4 regions of the Thalassotalea sp. HSM 43 genome follow, and region 1 is predicted to be linked to each of the others. Evidence: predicted binding sites of a transcription regulator. Region 1 holds the regulator's gene; each other region holds the start of a gene.
The links. The regulator FNR, encoded in region 1, switches genes on or off when oxygen is low (the NO sensors DNR and NnrR bind a similar motif). The targets are predictions, from matches to a motif close to TTGATCTAGATCAA.

Region 1 (5,941 bases):
AACCACGGTAAAGGTAAAAAATGCGTTGAGTCCCATGCCAGGTGCTAAGGCAATAGGGTAGTTGGCATAAAAACCCATAATTAGACAGCCGATAGCCGCAGCTAAACAGGTTGCGACGAATACAGCGCCTTGGTCCATACCCGTCATTGCTAACATGCTTGGGTTTACAAAAATGATGTAACCCATGGTTAGAAAGGTAGTAAAACCCGCCAATATCTCTTGCTTAACATTTGTACCATGTTCAGCAAGTTTGAATAGTTTTTCAAACATTAGTTTGTTTCCTGAAGATGTATGCATTATTTTTGCGTAGCCAGTCATACTGCTGTTAACATCGCTGTTACATGAGGACTGACCAGTTTTAAAAAATCGCGGTATTTTACGTAATTTTGTTACAAATTGTAAGCTATTTTGCGCGTTTTTGCAGATTGACGCCTATTTTGACGAAATATAAAAACAAACGATAAATTTCGAAATGCAAGCTGAAATATAACCAACAATAAAACCGTCTTTAAAAACGCAATAAAAAAGCCCAAGCGCTTGCTCGGGCTGTGCTGGCTGATTCAATAGCTCTACAATCTATTATCTCAACAATGGTTAAAGATGGTTACTCGAGGAACGGAGATTGATAACCGTCTGGTTTTATCGCCAGTAAATCACAATTGAGTCGATCGATAACATGCTCTGCGGTATTGCCTATAAGTACAGCGGATAACCCCGTGCGACCGACGGTGCCTAAAATCACCAATTCGGCATCGATTTGGTTGGCAACTTTTTCGATCACATCTTCAGGTAAACCTTCTTCGACATGCAAATACTCAGCGCTGATATTAAATTTGTCGGCGTGTTGCTGCACTACATCAGCGTGGTGGTTTTTCATGGTTTGATTGTATTCGTTGGCATCAAACTCTGGAATTTCAATGGCAATATTAATCGGAGTGCCCGGGTAAGAGTTTACCAAGTGAACATCAGCTTTGACCAAGCGGCCAAGATTTTGTGCTTCTTCGGTGATTTTACGGTTCAGTGATTGATGCTCTTCTTCTTCACTGCCAGCATTGACGGCGGCAAGTATGTGTCCGCCTTCTGGCCATTGATGATCTTTGACCAATAACAGAGGCACCCAACATTTACGAATTAAGTGCCAGTCTGTTGGGGTAAAAATAACCGATTGTAATGTAGGGTGTTCATGGGTGCTTTTTAATACCACATCGAATTGTTGGTCTCGTACCTGCGATAAAACGGCTTCAAACGGGCGATTATGCCAAATCACTTTAATGTCCATATCGCTTTCATACTGTTCGGTGATCTCTTTTAGCCAAACGCTGCGATCATTTACCACGGTTTCACGCATGGCTTCTCGCTCGTCTCCAGACAGCATGGTGGTCATTTCGTAAGAGAAATCATAAATAACCAATAACGCAGTAATACGGGCGCCAGTTTCCTTGGCAAGGGTACAGGCTCTTGCTAACGCCTTTTGCTCTTCTGTGGTGGGATCGACAACTGCAAGTATATTTTGATATTTTTCCATAACATGCCTCGTAACCTTAACGTGGTTCGTAGCGCGCCTTGCTTGGCTATAAAGCCAGCAGAGACGGCAAAGATCAATACGCTATAGATAAGCTTAACTGGTCAAAGGGTATGTTACAAATTTGTTAATGAAGTTTCCCGCAAGGTGTTGATTTAAATCAACCAATACAACACCTTACAGGTATAAAGACAGGTTATTTATTTAAGCCAGCCAATTTGAATAGGGCGTCTTTGTCGAGGATGGTGATCAACTTATTTTCAACTTTGATTAAGCCATCTTTTTGGAATCGAGTCATCAAACGAGAAATGGTTTCAATGGTTAAGCCAATGTAGTTACCAATTTCACTGCGGGTCATAGGCAAGTTAAATTGCGTCGGTGACAAGTGACGACTGCCTAAGCGTCGACCGTAGTTGGCTAAAAATGTGGCCAGTTTCTCTTCCGCATTTTTACGGTTTAGTAGCAGTAACATCTCATTATTACACTGAATTTCATCGCTCATTAGGTTTAACATTTGCGACTTCAAGCGTGGGATCTTATTGGATAGGGTATCGAGAACCTCAAATGGGATTTCACACACCATAGATGTTTCCAATGCTTTAGCAAAGCTTGGGTGATGTCTTGACGCTAATGCATCAAAGCCCATTAAATCGCCCGCCAAGTGAAAGCCGGTGATTTGCTCTTCACCTTGTTCAGAAATAATAAAGGTTTTAAAGGTACCAGAACGAATTGCGTACAAGGTTTGCAGTTGTTCGCCAGCTTTAAAAATTTGCGTATTCTTTTGAATCGGTTTTTTACGTTGAATGATATCGTCTAATAAATTTAGTTCGTTTTCATTCAAGCTAAACGGTAAGCAAAGTTCGCTGATACTGCAGTTTTGGCACTTGATGTTTTGTGCTATAGAGATTGCCATAAATTGATATTTATCCAGTTAATGCGTCAATAACATTAGTAAACGTAAGGTTACTAAAATATTTGATTTAGAGCAATAAACAATGAATAAACACCATAGGCGATTAACAAAAAGCCACTGATTTTCTTAAAAAGTAACGAACTTATAAGGTTGGTAACCGATTGAACACTGGTTGATAACACTAATAACGCTGGCAAGGTGCCGATGCCAAACGCCAACATGATCATCGCCCCTTGACTGGCACTGCCGGCAGCCAATGCCCATGTAAGTGTTGAATAGACTAGGCCACAGGGCAGCCAGCCCCAAATAACACCGAGTAATAGCGCTTGCTTAGCATTCTTTATCGGCAGTAAGTGTTTGGCAAAAGGTTGAATATAGCGCCACAGGTATTTACCTGCCGTTTCGATATGCGTTAAAACAAACCACACTCTTGCGATATACAAACCAAGTAGAATAATGAATATGGCGGCGATGACTTTTAACCATAAAACTTGGATACCTATCGACTTTATTGCTAGGGAGCCCGTAAAACCGGCGACAGCGCCAAAGAAGGTATAAGATGCTATACGGCCTAGGTTATAGCTTAACGCTTTTCTCAGTTGATTTGAGCTATCACCTGTGGTGGTGAGCATAGACGAGATGCCACCACACATGGCGATACAGTGGCCAGCACCAGCAATACCAATCATTAGGGCAGAGAGAAAATCTAAAGTCATTAATTATCGCTTGAGTTCGGTTTATCGTCGGTGTGAGACTCAGCGTCTTTGTTATGGCTTTGGCTTTGGCTTCGCTTTTGGCCTGGCGTTTGTTTTTTCTCTTCGTCAAACAAAATGCTCATACCTTGTTTTTCCAGATCATCAAACTGTTCAGACTTTACCGCCCAAAAGAATAGATAAATGGCAATGGCGGTAAATAAGATGGCGATAGGGATTAGGATGTAAATGACGCTCATGTATCAATAACCTAAAGTTAATTTATTTTAGCAATCTCAAAGAGTTGGTCACGACGATAATCGAGCTTGCTGACATACCTAATACTGCCATATATGGGGTAATAAAACCACAAACGGCCAATGGCAAGACTATGGCATTATAGGCAAATGCCCAGGCAAAGTTCTGTTTTATGATACGACCCGTTTTACTGGATATGGTCATTAAGTCGAGAACACTGCTCAGTTTATTATTGAGCAAGATTACGTCGGCACCGCTTTTCGCTATTTCGGTACCGCTACCCATGGCAATCGCAACATGCGCTTGTGCAAATACCGGCGAGTCATTAACGCCATCACCAACCATGGCTACGGTTTTACCTTGTGCTTGTTTATCTGCAAGGATCGTCAATTTATCTTGTGCCGAGCAGGTATGGTGTTGCTCATCGAGTTGCAATGTGTGATTAAATTTATCCACGCCAGCTTGGTTATCGCCACTGATCAACAGAGTTTCGGTGTGCTTTTGTTGTAATGCATTAATGACGTTAACCGTATCGTCACGCATTACGTCATCAAGGTAGAGCACCGCCACCACCTGTTGGTTTATGGTGAGCAAGCATTGGGCATCTTTATATTGCTCATCGACATCGGCAAAGCTGGCAATCCAGTTGACTTTACCAATGGCCAACTGTTGGTCTTTTTGTACGGCTGTAATGCCACAACCTGGGACAATGTCGACTTGTTCGACATTGATGTTGAAATCACGATAGGCGCCGAATGCTTTGGCAATAGGGTGTTCAGAATGACTTTCCATTGCGGCTATGGTGGCCAGAATCGTACTCTTATCAAGTTTGCTATCGTGTTTGCTATCAAGATCGCCGTTTAATAGTTTGCAATCGATCAAGGTGAATTCACCATTGGTCAAGGTTCCTGTCTTATCAAACGCTATGCTATCGACTTTCGGCATTGCCTCTAATACGTGACCCGACTTGATCATTATGCCGTCACGGTTGAGTCGGATGGTGCCGCAGGTTAAGGCGGTTGGTGTTGCCAACGACAACGCACAAGGGCAGGTAGCCACCAATACTGACAAGGTGATCCAAAACGCTTCTGATGGCATGTGTTGTGACCAAAAAATCGAGGTGCCTATGGCGGTAACTAAGATGATACCGACAAAATATTGGGCGATACGGTCTGATAATTGCGCAATAGCAGGTTTATGAGCTTGCGCGTTCTCACTGAGTCGAATCAGGTTGGTCAAAAAACTGTCTGAATTGGTTTTATTGATTTCAATATTGATATTGCCATCACCGTTAACCGTACCGGCAAAAACGGTCGCACCTAACCCCTTGGCAACGGGGGCGTGCTCACCGGTTAGCATGGACTCGTCGACACTGGAGCGGCCATGAATAACGACACCATCACCAGGAATGGTTTCACCAGGCTTTACAATTACCTGATCGCCCACCTCAAGTTGTTTTGCGCTGATCACGTGTTCCTGTCCATCGAGCAATTTTGTCGCGGTCAAGGGCATTAGCTTTAATAAGTTGGCTGATACTTCCGCAGCTCTAGCTCGGGCTCGAAATTCTAAAAATTTACCTATCAATAATAAGAAGGTGAACATGGCAAGTGATTCAAAATACACTTCACCGGTTTGCATGAATGTCGCCCAGGTGCTGGCGCAAAAGGCGAGAATGATGGCAATCGAAACCGGCACGTCCATCGATAATCGGCGCGCGCGCAGGGCACTCATGGCGCCAAGATAAAAAGGTAAGGCACCATAGGTGACAATCGGCAGTGTTAATACAAAACTTGTGCCTCGTAAGTAGGTCAAGTTATGTTCGGATAAATCGCTGAATGCACCAAAGTATAAGCCGACAGCGATCATCATAACCTGCATAGTCAATATGCCACTGACCCCTAATCGACGAATAAAGGCTTTGGATTGCTTGTTGTTACTTTGTTCTACTTGATTGGCTTTAAAAGGCAGAGCTTGATAGCCAATATTATTGATAGCGGTGAGAATTTCGCTCAGTTTTAAACGGGCATTATCCCAAGCAATCGTCGCTCTTTGGGTTGTCGCATTAACTTGAATCTTGGCAATACCAGGGTTTTTCGATAATTGTTTTTCGATAAGCCATGCACAGGCGGCGCAGCTCATGCCATCAATAGACAGAATGGTTTCTTTATGATCATCGATATCAAAGGTGAATTCGCTTTGCAGATTCTCATCATCGATAAAGCGGTTGTCTTTCAGCGCATCGGGTACAAGGGCATCAATTTTATTGCCTTTCTCACTGCGAAATCGGTAATAATCTTGCAGGTCATTGGCGACAATGGTTTCGGCCACCGCTTGGCAACCGATGCAACACATGTCTTCACGTTTACCGTCGATATCAACGGTTAAATCTATACCTGGCGGAATGACTTCGCCACAATGAAAGCAATCCTGATGCGCGTGCGACATAATTAGTATCTAAGCTCAAACTCTCTAAATTGCTGTTGTGGCAAGCCTAATGTGGTTTGCAACTTCCACTGATTATCAAACGGTGTGACAACAATACGCCATTTGCCCGAA
Region 2 (5,941 bases), 1.7 Mb from region 1:
GAGCGTGCGTTATAACTTTTAACACTGCGCCCGTTTAGCCAACAAAAAGCCGGTTAATAAACCGGCTTTTGCGTTCAGTGCCTTTATTTCTTTTTGGCGTTAAAGCGTCTTAATTCTTCCATCGCATCGAGTACCACCTGCATGTTAATTTTACCTTTGGGTATTTCTTGATAGGTTGTTGCATCAAAGATGGTGAAGTTGCCGTAGCGATCCATTTCATTAATACGACCATTTTCTTTAATGGCGTAATTACCGTCACGGCCAAGTAACAACCATGGCTGTTCGGTTTTGCTGAATAATGATTGACCAGAGCTATAGTCTTTACTGTCGTTAGTGCAACCTAACGCGTCGGTAAGTAAGGTCGGCGCGATATCGTAATGACTGGTTACGCCGTCATACATCTCTTGCTGGCGTTGAGGCCAGTGAATCAGCAGTGGTACCCGAGTTTGATAGTCGGAATAGTTACTGTTGTGACCCCAGTAACCTTTTTTACTCTCGTTAAATTCTTTACCGTGATCACCGGTGATAATAACGATAGTGTTGTCTAGCTGCTCATCAATTTGTGCCAATACTTTACCTAATTCTATATCGATAAAGTGAATGGCATTCTTATATAGGTTTAAAAACGGTTCGGCATCATAGTCATCGTTCAATGCCATATAATTGATATCATCCAGCGATGGCTGATATTTACGAGGGAAATCTTTAGGAATCGAAAAGCCATGTGCTGCATCGTAAAGCATATAGCTAAAATAAGGCTTGTTGCTGTCACGTTTACTGTGCCAATCAATAAAGTCTTCAGTGATATCTAAGTCGCGTTGATAAGGCTTGTCGCCGGTAGAATGGGTACGCAAATTATCAACATTGGCGAATAAGGTTTGATCAAATTCCGGACTGGTCAGTTTAGCGCTGGCAAAGATGCCGAATTCATAATCTTGTTTTTTCAGTTCTTGCATCAACACCGGTGGCTTTTGCAGATCTAATACCGGTTGCCAATAGTGTCCAGGAATACCATAAAACAATGAAAACATGCCATGCCGGGTATTATTAGAGCCACTATGGTGGGCGTTAAACACGTCGCTTTGTTCACCTAACGCGAACATATTCGGTGTCATGTCGGCATCCATCATATCTGCTCGCCAAGAATCGAGAACGATCAATAAAATATTCGGCGTGTTTTCTGGTGTTTGGCACTGCATTGGTTGCAGTGGGTAGTTGATTGATGATTTAACTTTTTTCTGTTTTAACAGCGCTTGTTGCTTTTGCGCTTCAATGTTCATCACCCCAAATTTGGCCATAAAGCTTTTTGCGGTTAATGGATAAGACAGTGGCAAGTAGCGTGCTTGCGAGGTAATTTCTTTCTTAAACATCGCATCGGCCCAGGTGTGTATACCATGACCGACCAACATAAACAGCGCCCAATACTTTACATAAGGCATTAGTGCTAATGGCTTGTCGTTAAACTTACGCCATAACGCCTCTGATAATCCCCATTGTGCTGCAAAAAAGGCGACAATAATAAGCACTATCATGGTCCATAGTTGCCAACTAAAGCTAAATATTTCTGTGCCACCTTCCACTAGAAGTTCAAAGACTATGGCATTGAAATGGAAGCGATATTGCTGATAAACAAAGGTATCGGCGAGTAACAAGGATAAACCCAGCGATACGGTAATAATGGCGAGGCTGCGAATGATTATTGCTGAGCCAATTAACTTGTTTAGTAGATGCAAACAAGCCGTAAGTAGTAGCGTAAGAAAGCCTAATTGGGCGACACCGTAGCTCAATAAAAACAACCAAGACAACAGGTCCTGCGGCCAGGGATTCGGGCTCAGGTATCGTAATGAAATTAACAATACCAATACAAAATTACATAAAAGGTAACGGTTCAACCAGCTAGCAACCGCATTTTTGTCTGCTAAACTCATAAAATTCCATCTAAAGTTAAACTTTTTGTTAATGATCTAACAAAATTTGTTTTAAATCAAAAAATAAAAGATTAGACATAGTTACACTTTGCGACAGTTTTTTACAGTATATAAAAGGCAAAGGCCATGAAAAAGAAAGTAATTAGTTTAGCTCTTGCGTCATTATTTATTAGCTCAGTAGCGACAGCAGCGTCATATCAGGCAGGTGATTTTGTTATTCGTGGTGGTGCCACTATGGTGGACCCGGATAGTGGTAAAGCCGGCGTCAATGTACCAGCTCTTGGTGGTGACACGCCTCTATCCGTGTCTGTGGATGACAATACACAGCTGGGTTTAAACTTTGTATATTTCTTCTCAAGCAATTGGGCGGTTGAAGTGCTAGCCGCAACACCATTTAAGCATGACGTAAATATTCACGATCCAGAAGGTATTTCTGAAGGTTTGTTTGGCGTTAATGTTGATGGCACTACACTGGGCGAAGTGTCTCACTTGCCACCGACAGTGAGCGCTATTTACTATTTTGATACGGGTTCTAATTTTATGCCGTACGTTGGTGCCGGCTTAAACTACACTGTTTTCTTTGATGAAGAGTTTAAATCCGCGCCAAAATCTTTAGGCTTTAATGACTTAGAACTTGATGCATCTTTTGGTTGGGCTGTGCAAGTTGGTGCCGATTATCAGCTAAGCGACAAGTGGCATGTTAATGCTTCTGTACGTTATATCGATATTAACACGGACGCAGATTTTAAAATCGGTGATGACATTAAAGGTTCTGCCGAAGTCGATGTAGATCCTATGGTTTACTCACTAATGTTGGGTTACAAGTTCTAATCAAAGGTTAGACAGACAGCACGCATATATAACAAGCGGTTATAGGTTTTCCCTATAGCCGCTTTATTTTGTCTGGTGAATTTATTACTCTTGAAGCATCTAAAGTTAATCTGTGGCCGTTATGGACAAATACCTGGTTTTCGGCAATCCGATCGAGCAATCGAAATCACCCATCATTCATCAACAATTTGCGTCAACCTGTGACCAGCGCATTGACTATCAAAAGCAGCTGAGTGAGCCCGATACATTCGTCGCTGATGTGAACACCTTTATAGCTCATGGCGGCAAAGGTGCCAATGTGACGGCACCGTTTAAAGAGCAAGCGATGCAAATGTGTGATCAGTTGTCCGTTGATGCACAAGCGGCTGGCGCAGTAAATACTTTATCATTTACCGATGGTGGCATCTTGGGTGACAATACCGATGGTCGAGGCTTGGTCGATGACTTGCTTGCTCACAATGTCACCCTAACCGGCGCACGCATATTACTTATGGGGGCAGGTGGCGCAAGTCGTGGGGTCATTTCACCTCTGTTAGCACAAAACCCAGATAGCCTGGCTATCGTTAATCGCACCTTAAGCAAGGCTCAACTGCTGGTCGATCATTTCCAACATGACAAACTGACAGCCATTGATTATTCGCAAACCCAATCCAAGCGCTTTGATGTCATCATTAACGCAACGTCTGCAAGCTTGTCAGCAACATTACCAGACTTAGCCAGTAGCGCGGTTGTCGATGCGGTATGTTATGACATGGTCTATGGTGCAGAGCTAACTGCTTTTCTAAAATGGTGCCAACAACAAGGGGCTAGGCAGATCATTGATGGTTTGGGTATGTTGGTTGGCCAAGCCGCACAAAGCTTTGCTATATGGCATGGTGTAAAACCTGATGTCGCGCCTGTTTTGGCTTTATTGCGTCAGCAGTTTAAGGAAGGCTAATGAACCAAGCCATATTGTTTAATGATGATTTTCAATATATTGATGCTCAAAGTTGTTGGTGTTTTACCGGTATGCTCAGCGGTGCTCGCATTACTATATATATACAAGCCCCTAAACGTGACATCACCGATGCTTTGAAGTTTGAGCTAGAAGAGCTGATTGAAGACTATCTTGAAGATGAAGAACCGGATGAAGACAATATCATCCGGCTGACAATATAAGTAATAGCTTGGGCTCGTTTTATTAATAACCTTATCAAGCTAGCCTTGTTGTTCGAGGTATTCGTTCTTCAGTTTGACATAATTGGCATTGGTGCTTTTTAGAAATTGCATTTCTTGTTGCGTTAACGGTCGTTTTTGCTTGGCTGGATTACCAACGTATAAATAGCCACTTTGCAATACTTTGTTCGGGGCAACCAAAGAACCGGCGCCGATAATCACATCATCCTCAACCACAGCACCATCCATAACAATTGCGCCCATACCGACAAGTATTCTATTACCCAAGGTACAGCCATGCAGCATGACTTTATGACCCACAGTTACTTGTTCGCCAATGAGTAATGGGTAACCGTCAGGGTAGTTGCTGGTTTTACGGGTGACATGCAACACACTGCCATCTTGAATATTACTGCTGTTACCGATACGAATGTGATTTACATCGCCACGGATTACAACCAAGGGCCAAATACTGACATCATCAGCAAGTACCACATCGCCGATGACCACACTTGATTCGTCAATATAGCAATTTTGACCTAGTTTAGGTGTTATTCCTTTATATGAACGTACCGTATTTTGAGGATATTTCATTATCTTCTATTGGCTTTTTAATAAGTAAAGTTGCTCATATTATAAATAAATTTCTATTTATGAATAGGTTTATAGTTCTTGAACTAGAATATTAGCTATCCATTTAAATCACATCGGAAGTTATATCTATGTTTGGTAGGAATAAGCTAGTTAAGACCTTAACTATAACCTTGCTATTGGTATGCTCCGTATGCCCAAGTTTTGCATCAAGCTCTGATAACGAAGAGCCAGGAAAGGCGATTGAATTTGCTGTGGGCTATGTTAAGCAAGATTTATGTTGGACAACGAATGTTGCTGATTGTGAAGTTGATGGTGTCGGTATTGCTATCATTTACCCCCTTGATTGGGGGTTTATAGATTATGTGATCGCTAATGCGGCGATATTTGAATCTACAGAACATAGTGTACCAGGAGAAACTGGTACTAAAAATGACCTTTATAAATTAGGAGTAGGCAAAAAGTTTTCACCGATTGATGATTTTACATTTTTCGCAGAAGCATCTTTCATAGTCGCAAATGACGATGAAAATTTTTATGCATGGGAGAATACCAACTATAACGATGGATATGAGCTCGGTGGTGTTGTTGCGCATCAGTTAAATCGCAAAATAAAAATCGGAACCGGTGTTAAATTTCAAAAATACCAAAACTGTTCGGCAATCAAATGTCATGGCTTAAAAGGTAAGAAGCCTGTGATTAAAAACTTAGAGGTTAATTTTTATGTGCGTTACATGCTTTCTGAAAAATTCAGTCTAGGCTATCGAGCGTTTAAAGTTGCGAAAATATTTAATGAAAGTGACTATAACGGCAGGGATCGAGGTTTTAGCCATATAGTGGCAATTCATTACCGTTACCAGCTTTAGCCAAAGTTTGTACTACTACCATATAGATAAGCTAAACCATAGAGCGAATTAATAGTGCTCTTCTTCAATACCGAGTAATACGTTCTCTGTTATTTTAAAACCCTGATCACGGCGCACTAATTATTTATAGGTATTTCGTGGTTTGCTGAAGATATCTTGATAAGGGTTAAATTTAGAATTCGTCATAATATCGGCTTTTATGTAGTTTTTATTAAATAATAATGCCTAAAGCTCAGTCTATTCTCTTTTATTAGATAGTTTATACGCATTATATAAGTATAAATGTATGTTCAACGAATCTTGATTTTGTAACCAAAACTTTAACAATTCTTATCAATACATTACCCAAAAGGTCAATAATATAGCTATCTGTACAGAATGTAGACGATCAAACATTAATTTTAGATTATTTCAAAAAAACTGTTGACCTTATCTGAAAAATCCCTAAAATGCGCATCCACTTCAACGGCAAAGGCCAACGGGGTGTTTTGATAAGTTTAGATAAGCGATTGTTTCTCTAAACGGCCAACAAAACTTTTGAAAATAAATTTCAAATAAGTGTTGACATCA
Region 3 (5,941 bases), 1.1 Mb from region 1:
AAAGTTGCCGATGCTAAGCAAGCATGTGTTGCCGGTAGCACGGCTATTTACCAAGTCGGTAAACGCAAATTTGCTAAAGTGACATTGGTTTAATTGCAAGTTACACCGACAATGCCAGTCAAATGACTGGCATTTTTGTTTGTAATTAGCGTACAGTATTAACTGTGTTTGCCATTGACAACAAAAAACATAAGAGAGCAAATGATTTTACGTCTACTATCCATGGTGTTTGGCCTTAGCTTAATGCTCGGCTGTGCCAGTGAACCTACGTCTAGTGTTAACCCTGATTTTAATTTTACTCAGGTTAAGACCTTCAGTCTGTTTCCTCGAGAATCTCGATTTAGTGATATTCAGAGCCTGAGTGATTATGAGCGTAATCGTATTGAATTGGCCATTGAACAAAAAATGGAAGAATCAGGATTTGATTACAAACCATTGGAAGACGCGGACGTGGTAATCAGCTATTTCTTAGTTGGTCGCAGTTTGCGAGAGCTGCAAACCTACAATAAGTTAGTGCGTGCATGTTTGGGCTGTGCCCAGGCAGAGCAGCAACGACTTAACCAAGACATACGTTCCTCAATGCTGGTGATTGACGTACTCGATAGTGTTAAACGTCGCAGTGTGTTTCGTGGCTTTGTAAAGGTTGATTTGGATATTGAAAACAGCAGCGATGAAAATCAGCAAGAAATAATTGCCGCTGTGGATCAAATCCTAGGCCAATTACCGTCAAATACAGTACAATAGCGTTAATTATGGTACTGCTACAGCTTGAGAGATAAATGAGCTACCCAAATGATGAACATGGCCAAGTCTTGGCTGAAATGGAACAAGCCGGCATTGATCTAAGCAAGCCGATTGTTGTTGAGTTTTTCCAGTTATTTGAACAAGAAGACAATGCCAACGCACTCGCTAAGCATATTGAAGAAAGCGAGATGCAGGCCACCGTGACTGTGCACCCAGATAAAAGCCCAGGTGTCTGGGACGTTGATTGCAGATTGGAGATGATCCCAAGTTACGACAATATCGTTGAGATGGAGCAAACCTTTGAAAAGTTAGCTCGTCAATTTGATGGTTATAACGACGGTTGGGGCGTGCATTTCGAAGATTAGTTGCACATTGATGCGGCTACTTAAATGCGATTAATAGGGCAGTGCAATACTGCCCTTATTATTGCTAAGTATTGAGTCTATATCTCGTCGTCAAACTTGAATGCAGGTAAAGATACCTTCCAATAAATGCCAGCAAGGCGTAACACCAGAGCGCCTAGCATCGCTATAGAACCAGCAATTAATTCGCTAAAGCCTAGCGTACTTAAGCCAACAAATAATACACTGCCTAACATCGCCGCTGTGGCATAAATTTCCTGACGTAAAATTAACGGTATTTGATTACAAATAATGTCACGTATCATACCGCCGGCGACGCCAGTGATGGTGCCCATAATGATTGCGGTCAACATGGACTGTTCATACATTAGCGCTTTTTGTGTGCCTAATACCGCGAACAATGCCAAACCAAAAGCATCAGAAATGTGCATAAAACGCTTTGGCACATGTTTAGGTTCACGAATGAGAAAAATGGTTAACAACGAGGTGAAAAAGATAATCACCACATACTCGGATTGCACCGTCCAAAATACCGGTGCGCCAAGAATAATGTCGCGTATGGTACCGCCACCAACCGCTGTTATTGCCGCAAGCACCATAACGCCAAATGGATCGAGACGATAACGGCCGGCCATTAACGCGCCGGATAATGCAAACACGATAACGCCAAAAATATCAGCAAAATAGATAAAGGTGCTGATAGGATTGGCGGCGACACTTTCTGCCATGTTACTTTTCTACCTGCCTGTTGTTTTCATGCCAAAGATTCATATCACCTTGTAAGTGAGTCAGGTGCTTAAAACCTTGTTGCTTAAGCTCCTCAATAGCGATGCCGGCGCGTCTGCCTGAACGGCAATAGACAATGATATTTTTATCTTTGTATGACTCGAGCTTTTGCAAGTTTGCCGCCAGTTCGGTGTGGGAGATGTTCACGGCACCTGGAATATGACCTTCTTGAAATTCTTCTGCAGTGCGCACGTCCAGCAATAAAAATTGCTCATCACTTTGTTGCAAATCAATAAGTTGCTGTTGCTCAATGTCTGCAGCAAGGGGACTAACAGGCTGTTGTTCATCGTATGCGTTAGCGTTAAACATGACGAGCATACAGCTTAAATACATTAACTTTTTCAACATCACTTCCACCTTAAAATCAAGTCGACACAGGCGACTCGTTATATCGATTAACTTGTTGATAATTATGCGTGTTATTAGCTATTTAAGCCAATAAAAAATCCCGGACTTAGCCGGGATTTGATCACTAGGCTATACCGGACTTAGCTTAAGCTTTTGCCCTTTAAGGCGGTCAGCATATTCATCACCAGCTCTGATGAGTTCACTGATGCGGTTTCTAAATAGGCTTCAAACGACTCTGGCGACTCTTTACCGGCGATATCACTCATTGAACGAATAACCACAAATGGTACGCTTAATTGATGGCAGGTTTGCGCAATCGCGGCGCCTTCCATTTCCACCGCGGCCATGGTTGGAAAGTTTGCACGAGCCTTAGCAATATCATCATCTTTGGTCATGAAAGTATCGCCAGTGGTGATAAGACCGGTCATGGTTTGAATACCTTGCAATGTATCAATGCCTTGTTGGGCTGCGCTAACCAAGGTTGGGTGCGGCGTAAATGCTGCCGGCATGCCAGGCAGTTGGCCAACTTCATAGCCGAATGCGGTAACATCAGCATCGTGATGTCGTACTTCAGAGCTGATCACGATGTCACCGACACGCAAGGATTGATCAAAGCCACCTGCAGAGCCAGTATTGACGATGTAGTCAGGTGCAAACTTCTCAATCATCAGCACTGTTGCTATACACGAAGCAACTTTACCTATACCAGATTGCACCAATACGATCTCATTGCCATCGATGTTACCGGTGAAAAAACGGTAGCCAAAATATTGGTGTTCGGCAAAGTCTGCCAATTTACTTTTTAAAATTGCAACTTCCGGCTCCATTGCGCCGATAATACCTGCTTTCATCGTTTTTATTCCTGCCATTGCATAAGATGCGGCAATTATAGTGAGTTAGCGCAAAAACTAAAACAACTTTTATTCACCAACTGCTTGTTCGGACTCGGCGTTTGTTGATGTTAATCAAAAGTTAATGCGAAATATTCGCGTCGTAGATGCTGGTGATTTAGGCTTAAAGATATAGACCATAACTAAGCGACAATCAGGAGGTTAAATATGACCATTAAGCGACATGGCTTAGCCATAGGTATTGAACGTATTGATGATCAGTTTTTCGTTACGCTTACAGCGCAAGGCACTCTGACCCACGCCGATTATCAGGTGATAACACCAATGCTCGATAATGCATTGGCGGCGGTGAAACAGCCGAAAGTAAAAATGCTTATCAATGCGACTGAGATGCAAGGCTGGGAGCTGCGCGCCGCATGGGATGATTTTAAGCTTGGCCTCAAACACGGCAGCGAATTTGAAAAAGTCGCCATTCTTGGCAATAAAGACTGGCAACAGATGGTGGCCAAAATTGGTGGTTGGTTTATAAGTGGTGAGGTCGCTTATTTTGAAGACGAAGATAAAGCCTTGGCCTGGCTAAGGTAGGAGGTTGATATGGACGTGCAACAATTGGCTGAATTTTTTGGTTGGTGTACCGTCATCAATGCGATATTTTTAATTCTAGCTTGGCTTATTATGCAAGTATTTGCAGAACCGATTAAAGCATTGCACCGACGCATGTTTACGCTCGATGATGAAACCTTACAATGCGTCTATTTTAAATTCTTTGGCTATTACAAACTTGCCATATATGTCTTTAATTTAGCACCGTATATTGCGCTGAAACTTATGGTTTAACAACACCTTAGCGGTAATGCGGTGGGTCTAAAGAATACGATCGCTCACTTGTTTTTGTAGATACACAGCAACCGCTTTTGAGGTCGGTGTAAATGACTTGTCGCCCACACTATCCATCGGTACTAATGGGTTTGTTTCAGGGTAATAGCCAGCAACATTTCCCTCAGGGATATCATAAAGGTGTATTTTAAAATCACTTACTTGTCGTTCAATGTTGTCTTGCCAAACCGAAGTGATGGTCACTAAATCACCATCTGATAATTGCTGTCTTTTCGCATCTTGAGCGTTGATAAATAGAACCTTTCGGCCATTAACCACACCACGATATCTATCATTCATGCCGTAAACTGTGGTGTTGTACTGGTCGTGAGAGCGCATTGTTTGCATCGTCAGTAGGCGTTCTCGCTTACTGTCTTCTAATGCAATCTGGCTAATGGGCACCAGCTCATCCGGTAATGGGTTGCTGTTAAATAACGCTTTACCTGCGACGTTTAACCAGCGATGTTCGCTGGCGCTATTACCTAAATAGAAACCACCGACATGATCAAGGCGTTGCTCAAAATCGTTAAATTCAGGTAAGCAGGCGCTGATCAAGGCGCGAATATTGCTGTAATCAGCAGTGAGATTTGACCAATCGATTGCATCATTGCCTAGCGTTGCTTGGGCAATACCGGCAATAATTGCTACTTCTGATTTTAGCTGGCGTGATACCGGTTCGACATTACCCATCGAGGCATGCACCATTGAAAAAGTGTCTTCTACGGTGATGTATTGGTCACCGCTGGTTTGCCTGTCGATTTCGGTTCGCCCTAAGCAAGGTAAAATAAGTGCGTCTTTACCCATGTATAAATGACTGCGATTTAATTTAGTGGCGATTTGTACATTAAGCTCGGTGTTGGCGAGCGCTTGATATGTACGCTCACTATCCGGGGCTGCTTGGGCAATATTACCGCCTAAACAAACCAACACTTTACTGTCTTTAGACAACAGCGACTTCAACGCATGATAGACATTGTGTCCAGGCGCTTTAGGTAAAGGTGTTTGCAAAACCTTACTTAGGCTATCAATGAACGCCTCTGGCGGTTTTTCGTTGATGCCAACGGTACGATTGCCCTGAACATTGCTGTGACCTCGCACCGGGCACAAGCCAGCGCCAGGTTTGCCAATATGGCCCCCCAGCAGCTGCAGATTGGTGATTTCTTGTATGGTGGCAACCGAATGCTTGTGTTGCGTTAAACCCATGGCCCAACAACAGATCACTTTATCACTATTGGCCCAAACACTGGCAGCTTGTCTTAAATCGTTTTGGGTTAAGCCACTTTGCTCAGATATTTTTGACCACGAGGTTTGTTCGACCAGCTCGATATAAGATTCTAACCCTTGGCTATGTTGCTCAATAAAGTTGCGATCTAGGCTTTGCGGATAGCGTTCAAGTAAAGCTTTGACGATGCCTCTTACCGCCGCCATATCACCACCTAATTTAGGGGTGAAATAGGCATGACTGATTTGCGTTGCGCTCGGAGTCAGCAATTCCACCGCATCTTGCGGGCTGGCAAAGCGTTCTAAAGCCACTTCTTTGAGGTTGTTAAAGGTGACAATTTTACAGCCATTGCGTGCTGATTTACGCAATGCGTTCATCATCCGCGGGTGATTCGAACCGGGATTTTGACCGAATACAAAAATCGCATCGGCAAAGGAGAAGTCTTTAAGGGTTACCGTACCTTTACCGACACCAATCGCTTCTTTTAACGCGACACCACTGGCTTCGTGGCACATATTGGAGCAATCTGGAAAGTTATTGGTACCGTAAAGGCGACCAAATAACTGATAAATAAACGCTGCTTCGTTCGAGGCACGACCTGAGGTATAAAACTCTGCCTGATCAACATGTTCAAGTTGATTTAGGTGACTGGCAATCAACGCAAATGCATCAGACCAAGATATCGCTTGGTATTTATCTAACTCAGCGTTGTAGCGCAAAGGTTCAGCCAATCGCCCTTGATATTCTAACCA
Region 4 (5,941 bases), 1.9 Mb from region 1:
GTGCCGCATCATCTTTGATGGGCAACTGATGCCAACGAATACCTGCAGCGGTGACTTGTTCACCAAGATCAGCGACGTCCAAGCGTTGTAGTTCTTCATCGTAATTGGTTGAGATGATCATCTCTGCGCCGGCTTGCTTTAAAGTTGAAATGGCATCTTGCAACGTCGTTGCTTTGGTGCCTGGGCACGGGGTGAAAATAAATTGGCCATTATCTGTCAATGGCATAACGTCATATGGGTGTTTATCGGTCATAGTTGGTTCTCTAACAACATTTATCAGGACGATTTTGCATTAAGCTTAGCCTTTGCGCAGCATCAGACAAGTAGTTTTGATTATGCTGCAAACTGGTTTCTAGTACGTGCTGACACCATTGCGGTAAGGCGGGGTTTAAACGATAAAACACCCATTGTTTTTGTTTGCGATCGACCAGCAGATTCTGTTGTTTTAACAGCGCCAAGTGACGGGATATTTTAGGTTGGCTGCATTGCAATGCTTCGACCAACTCACAAACACATAATTCCTGCTCAGCGACCACCAACAACAAGGTCTGTAATCGGGTGTCATCAGCCAGTGCTTTATAAAATTCTACGGCAGTTAACATAGTTCACCTCTTCAACATACGAAATACATTATATATGAATATTCATATATGGCAAATTAAATGGCTTGGAGTAACGCTTTGGTTGGTCTATACCTTAAGGGCAACATTTAATTTGCACAGGTTTAGGCGCACTAGCGAATCTATTTTTTAGATTGATACAATAAATTTTATTCGTTTTAATTAATTAGGGTTAGCATCCATACTTACCGTAGATTCGCCGTGTGGCAAAAAGATTAATACTTAAGTGGAGTCCCCATGTTAGAGAACAGAGAAGGTTCAACCGTACCAAGCGTAAACTTTAAAACTCGTGTAAATGACGAGTGGAAGACCATCAGCAGCGATGACTTATTTAAAGGCAAAACCGTCATCGTGTTTTCATTGCCAGGCGCCTTTACGCCAACATGTTCAAGTACACACTTACCAAGATATAACGAATTAGCGCCTACCTTTAACAAGCACGGTATTGACGACATCATTTGTATGTCCGTCAATGACACCTTTGTTATGAACGCCTGGGCGCAAGACCAAGAAAGCGACAATGTTACCTTGATTCCAGATGGCAACGGCGAGTTCAGCGACGGTATGGGCATGTTAGTCGACAAAGCGGACTTAGGCTTTGGCAAGCGCAGCTGGCGCTACTCTATGCTGGTTAAAGACGGCGTTATCGAAAAAATGTTTATTGAACCAAACGTGCCAGGTGACCCATTTGAAGTATCTGATGCTGACACCATGCTAGCGCATGTTGCGCCAGATGCAGTGAAACCACAAGCGGTAAGTATTTTTACTAAACCGGGCTGTCCTTTCTGTATTAAAGCGAAAGAATTGCTAACAGACAATGGCTACCAATACGAAGAAATTTTACTCGGTAAAGATGCCAGCTTAACCTCATTAAAAGCTATTACTGGCCGCGATACAGTGCCACAAGTCTTCGTAGACAATAAGCACATTGGTGGCAGCGACGAGTTAGCGGTATTTCTGCAACTCTAAGCCTCTAAACTGATCTTTTTAACAGGCTAATTGGTATATCTAATTAGCCTGTTTTGTTTTTACTGTGCTTTGACAACGCGGGCTAGACGACACTGCCTTTGCAAGCCACAAGTCTTAAGACCTGAGCTTGAAACAAATGATGTTGTAACGGTGTGTCGCGTTGTCCGGTATAGGGAATTGCCGGGCTTTTTTGTGCATGGATGTATTTAGCAGCTCACTGGCATCCCGCCACCGCTGCATACCTCACATCCTTGTGTATATGCCCGGAAGGCAGGATAGCCTGAGAGGGTTTTGCCTCTGGCAATATGTACGCTTCTGATCTTGCTCTTGCTCTTTTCTTAGTCCTTAGCCCTTAGTACTTACCTCGCTATCCTTAGCTCTTCCTAGTCCCTAGTCCCTAGAACCTTTATCCCCCCTAGAACCTTTATCCCCCTTAAAACTAAACTCCACCGGCGTTTTGATATATCATTAAGGGATATCGAATTTTACTGTCATACAGGCCAACAACTTGGAACAACAACCGTACAACCCGCTTCACGGCATCACCTTAAAAACCATCGTTACTGAGTTGGAAGCCCACTTTGGCTTTGAAGAGCTGGGCCAGCGCATCAAGATACGTTGCTTTACCCACGATCCGAGCATTAAATCCAGTCTAAAATTCTTACGTAAAACACCTTGGGCAAGAACAAAAGTAGAAGAGCTGTATATTCGCAACAGGCACGACATAAAACACAGCCCACAACCTTAAAGAGGCAAGTATGGCAATCGAAACAACCTATAATGGCAGCTGCTTATGCGGCCAAGTGACGTATCAAATCGAAACACCATTAAGTATTTTTCAATATTGTCATTGCAACCGCTGTCGCAAAGTTACCGGCTCAGGATTTGCGCCAAATATATTTGTGCCACTGTCGCAATTCAAATGGCTAACCGGTGAGAACCTGCTAAAACGCTATGAAATTCCAGATGCGAAATACTTTGCCAGCTGTTTTTGTGGTCAGTGTGGTTCAAACCTACCTTGGTTGACTAAAACCGGGCAAATTTATGTGTTGCCAGCGGGTACGTTGGACGATGAAATAGAAATAAAGCCAAGTCAAAACATCTTTTGCGACGAACGCCCCAATTGGCACGTCGGCTGCAATGAATTAAAAATGCGCCCACAAGGGCCAAATAGTTAATATTTATCATTAACTTATGGTAACCATTAGATTTTGCATAGCACTCTTTGCAGTACTGTTTGCTAATAAATTGTTATCCAATTGAGCCAGATCAATATTCTCTAAAATCGTCGCTGTACTCTAAACATAAAAGGAGAACAGCGATGATAGTTGCCAAACTCACCCAATCATTACAAGCAAAGAAACAAGAGTTAAGTATTCGCTTAGCTGCCATAGAAGCTGACTTTAAAAAAGGTCGTAGCCAAGACTTTGCCGAGCAGTGTACCGAATCGGAAAACGATGAAGTCCTCGATGAGATTCATCAACAAACCCAATTAGAACTGCAGAAAATAGAACAAACACTGCTGATGTTGCAAACCGAACAATACGGTATCTGTAGCAACTGCGGTAAAGCCATTGATGAACGCCGTTTGGAAGCCCTTCCATACGCGAAAACCTGTATCGATTGCGCTAAATAATTTTATTAACTTTAGGAAGACATATTATGTTTATTGAAAAGCACGACTTACACCACGAATTTCCAGAGTTTAAAGATGAAATCCGTACCTTAAAAATGACGGACAATCACTTTGCCCGTCTATTTAAAGAATATCATGACTTAGATCACGAAGTTATTCGCATTGAAGAAGGTGTCGAAAACACGGCCGATGAATACTTGGAAGGTTTAAAGAAAAAACGTTTACAACACAAAGACATGTTGTTCGCCATCATCAAAAAATATCAAGCCTCAAAAGCATAACGCTCGATTTGCCACGGGGTTGGCAAAGCTTTAGGCAACACCGCAAAGGCAAAAACACAAAGGCAAAAACACAAAGGCAAAAACACAAAGGCACAAACACAAAGGCACATTAAGTGCCTTTGTTCATTTTATCCGCCAGCCACAGGGCAGTCACCAGTAAACCACTACCAATTAGCAAGCGCAGCCAATCGGCACTTTCGCCAAAAATCAGCACCGCAAACAGCACCGCTAAAGGCACATAACCATTGTTCATAATGGCAAGCTGTAATGCCGATACACGGCTAGCGCCTTTGTTCCAACAGTAAAACCCGATACCTGAAGCGATGACACCAAGATAAACCAGCACCATAAATTGGCGATTAGATATACTAACAAGGGCAAAGTCGACGGTTAGCAAAGTGGCGATAACGGTTAATAGTGCGCCGCCTAAATACATCCAAAACATGTTGCGGGCATGGCCTTCATCACTGGCGATATAGCGATAGGCAACTTGGCCTAAAGCAAAAGCGACGTTAGCAAGCTGCAAATACAAAAAGCCAGTCAAGTATTGACCTTGCTCAGGGGTACGAAAAACAATGACCGCGGCCGCACAAATCGACAACAACACCGGCCACAGCAACTTCGCCTGCCAGCGGCGATGCCAAATGCTGTCGATTAAAATGACGTATAACGGCGTAAAAATGGTAAATACCGCAACTAAGTAGCCTGGTAAGTATTGATAGGATTGAATATAGGCAAGATACATCACGCCAAATTGAATTGCGCCTAAAGCGATGAGTTGGCTGGCTTTGCGCAACGACAGATTGGTTGCTTGCGTAAACCATAGCAAAGGTAAGAAAACCAAGGCACACAACGACAACCGTATTGCCGCAACCAATTGCGAATCAATACCGGTCAATTCGCCTTTAATTAAGCCAAAAGAGAACGCCCATAAGGCACTAACAAAAATAAGATACTTCATACTAACTTTTATAATTTCTTTATATATGGCATATACTTGCCAATTAACAGCATAGCTATGCAAGGGCAATATATCTCGCCGGTTTGCAAATGATAACATTGGTGCAATTAGTCACCTAGAACTTTGAATTTGCCATCATAGATCTGATAAAGTTGCCCTTAACTAACCCCCGACAACAACTAGGTCATCACTATGGAAATGTTAACCGCCGCAGTCACCTTATTTTTAATTATGGATCCATTAGGTAATCTACCTATTTTTATATCCGTATTAAAAGGCATCGACAGTAAGCGTCAACGTATCATTCTCATTCGTGAGCTGATCATAGCCCTTGGCATCATGTTATTGTTTCTGTTCGCTGGGCAAAAGATTCTCGACTTTTTACACTTACGCCAAGAGTCGGTATCCATTGCCGGCGGTATCATACTGTTTCTTATTGCCATAAAAATGATTTTTCCATCGCATGGCTCAATCAGCGGTTTACCTGAGGGCGAGGAACCCTTCCTCGTGCCATTGGCTGTACCTATGATGGCCGGTCCATCGATATTAGCGGCATTAATTTTAATGGCTAACCAAGATCCAAACCGTATGACCGATTGGGCTTTGGCACTGATTATTGCCTGGTCTGCCAGTGCGGTTATTTTATTCTTCTCATCGGCTTTCCAACGAATTTTAGGTAATCGTGGTTTAACCGCTATGGAGCGCTTAATGGGTATGATTCTAGTGATGATTGCGGTGCAAATGTTACTTGATGGTATTGCCAATTATCTTGGTTAATAACAAAGCTTTAGAGGTAGGACTTTTTAAACCTTGATAAACGTGATTAAATAGAAGCAGCGCAAAAACAAAAACAACATGGCCGAGTCATCTATGAGCAAGTCTGTGATCAACACTGAAATCGAAGAACAACTGCAACTATTAGCAGGTGATATCTTTATTCAGCTGGAAGACAAGTTTAACCAATTGGCAACACGAATTGCCGATAACGCCGAGCAGGAAAAGCAGCAAGCTTTATCTGATCAAAAGCAAAAACTTGATGAAAAGTATCATCTGGTGCACGAGAAGTTAAGTCGCTCTAAGCATGATTCTGTCAATCTAAAATACAGTGAAATAGAGCAGCTGAAGAAAAAGCTGTTGCATTCAGATACCCAGTTAAAAAAACTGCAAGAGCACGCGGTTCAAATTGAGACTCATCTAAAAATCAAACTGCGCGATGAAGAAATTCTCAATGAAGAGTTGCGCTTAACCAAAGAAAACCGCGAACTGCTGCAATCTCAGCTTGATCCGCTGAATAAAGATAATTCCGCGCTTAATAAAAAATTAGACAAGTTAAATCAAGAGCTTGAAAAACAACAAAAAGCGCAACAACAGCTTAAGGAAGACAGTGATTATCAAATTGCGCAATTAAAAACGCAATCCGCCGATGGCCAATCGGATGTTAAAAAGATCACCCAGCAGCAACAGCAACTGAACA

Region 2: E2K93_RS08565 (OmpW/AlkL family protein) is a predicted target of FNR. The motif match lies at 1,975-1,988, and genes of this name have one in related genera.
Region 3: E2K93_RS11350 (STAS/SEC14 domain-containing protein) is a predicted target of FNR. The motif match lies at 3,196-3,209, and genes of this name have one in related genera.
Region 4: E2K93_RS07770 (TraR/DksA family transcriptional regulator) is a predicted target of FNR. The motif match lies at 2,849-2,862, and genes of this name have one in related genera.

Annotation. Positions count from the first base shown of each region.
Region 1 covers NZ_CP038493.1:3,746,838-3,752,778, forward strand. The annotation lists gene E2K93_RS16395 (NCS2 family permease) at 1-270, opposite strand, end outside; gene uspE (universal stress protein UspE) at 605-1,525, opposite strand; gene fnr (fumarate/nitrate reduction transcriptional regulator Fnr) at 1,719-2,435, opposite strand; gene E2K93_RS16410 (sulfite exporter TauE/SafE family protein) at 2,489-3,151, opposite strand; gene ccoS (cbb3-type cytochrome oxidase assembly protein CcoS) at 3,151-3,387, opposite strand; gene E2K93_RS16420 (heavy metal translocating P-type ATPase) at 3,410-5,830, opposite strand; gene E2K93_RS16425 (FixH family protein) at 5,833-5,941, opposite strand, start outside.
Region 2 covers NZ_CP038493.1:1,997,157-2,003,097, forward strand. The annotation lists gene E2K93_RS08555 (outer membrane beta-barrel protein) at 1-22, shown strand, start outside; gene E2K93_RS08560 (DUF3413 domain-containing protein) at 84-1,928, opposite strand; gene E2K93_RS08565 (OmpW/AlkL family protein) at 2,055-2,759, shown strand; gene aroE (shikimate dehydrogenase) at 2,881-3,696, shown strand; gene E2K93_RS08575 (hypothetical protein) at 3,696-3,917, shown strand; gene E2K93_RS08580 (gamma carbonic anhydrase family protein) at 3,957-4,508, opposite strand; gene E2K93_RS08585 (hypothetical protein) at 4,637-5,371, shown strand.
Region 3 covers NZ_CP038493.1:2,625,174-2,631,114, forward strand. The annotation lists gene tyrS (tyrosine--tRNA ligase) at 1-93, shown strand, start outside; gene E2K93_RS11325 (DUF4136 domain-containing protein) at 202-744, shown strand; gene E2K93_RS11330 (ribonuclease E inhibitor RraB) at 780-1,109, shown strand; gene E2K93_RS11335 (trimeric intracellular cation channel family protein) at 1,187-1,807, opposite strand; gene E2K93_RS11340 (rhodanese-like domain-containing protein) at 1,836-2,240, opposite strand; gene mtnN (5'-methylthioadenosine/S-adenosylhomocysteine nucleosidase) at 2,381-3,091, opposite strand; gene E2K93_RS11350 (STAS/SEC14 domain-containing protein) at 3,299-3,676, shown strand; gene E2K93_RS11355 (DUF6868 family protein) at 3,686-3,928, shown strand; gene E2K93_RS11360 (FdhF/YdeP family oxidoreductase) at 3,956-5,941, opposite strand, start outside.
Region 4 covers NZ_CP038493.1:1,827,425-1,833,365, forward strand. The annotation lists gene E2K93_RS07745 (dual specificity protein phosphatase family protein) at 1-253, opposite strand, end outside; gene E2K93_RS07750 (metalloregulator ArsR/SmtB family transcription factor) at 264-602, opposite strand; gene E2K93_RS07755 (glutathione peroxidase) at 858-1,589, shown strand; partial or broken gene E2K93_RS07760 (VF530 family DNA-binding protein) at 2,098-2,301, shown strand; gene E2K93_RS07765 (GFA family protein) at 2,348-2,767, shown strand; gene E2K93_RS07770 (TraR/DksA family transcriptional regulator) at 2,911-3,225, shown strand; gene E2K93_RS07775 (YdcH family protein) at 3,252-3,506, shown strand; gene E2K93_RS07780 (EamA family transporter) at 3,616-4,467, opposite strand; gene E2K93_RS07785 (YhgN family NAAT transporter) at 4,660-5,244, shown strand; gene E2K93_RS07790 (hypothetical protein) at 5,323-5,941, shown strand, end outside.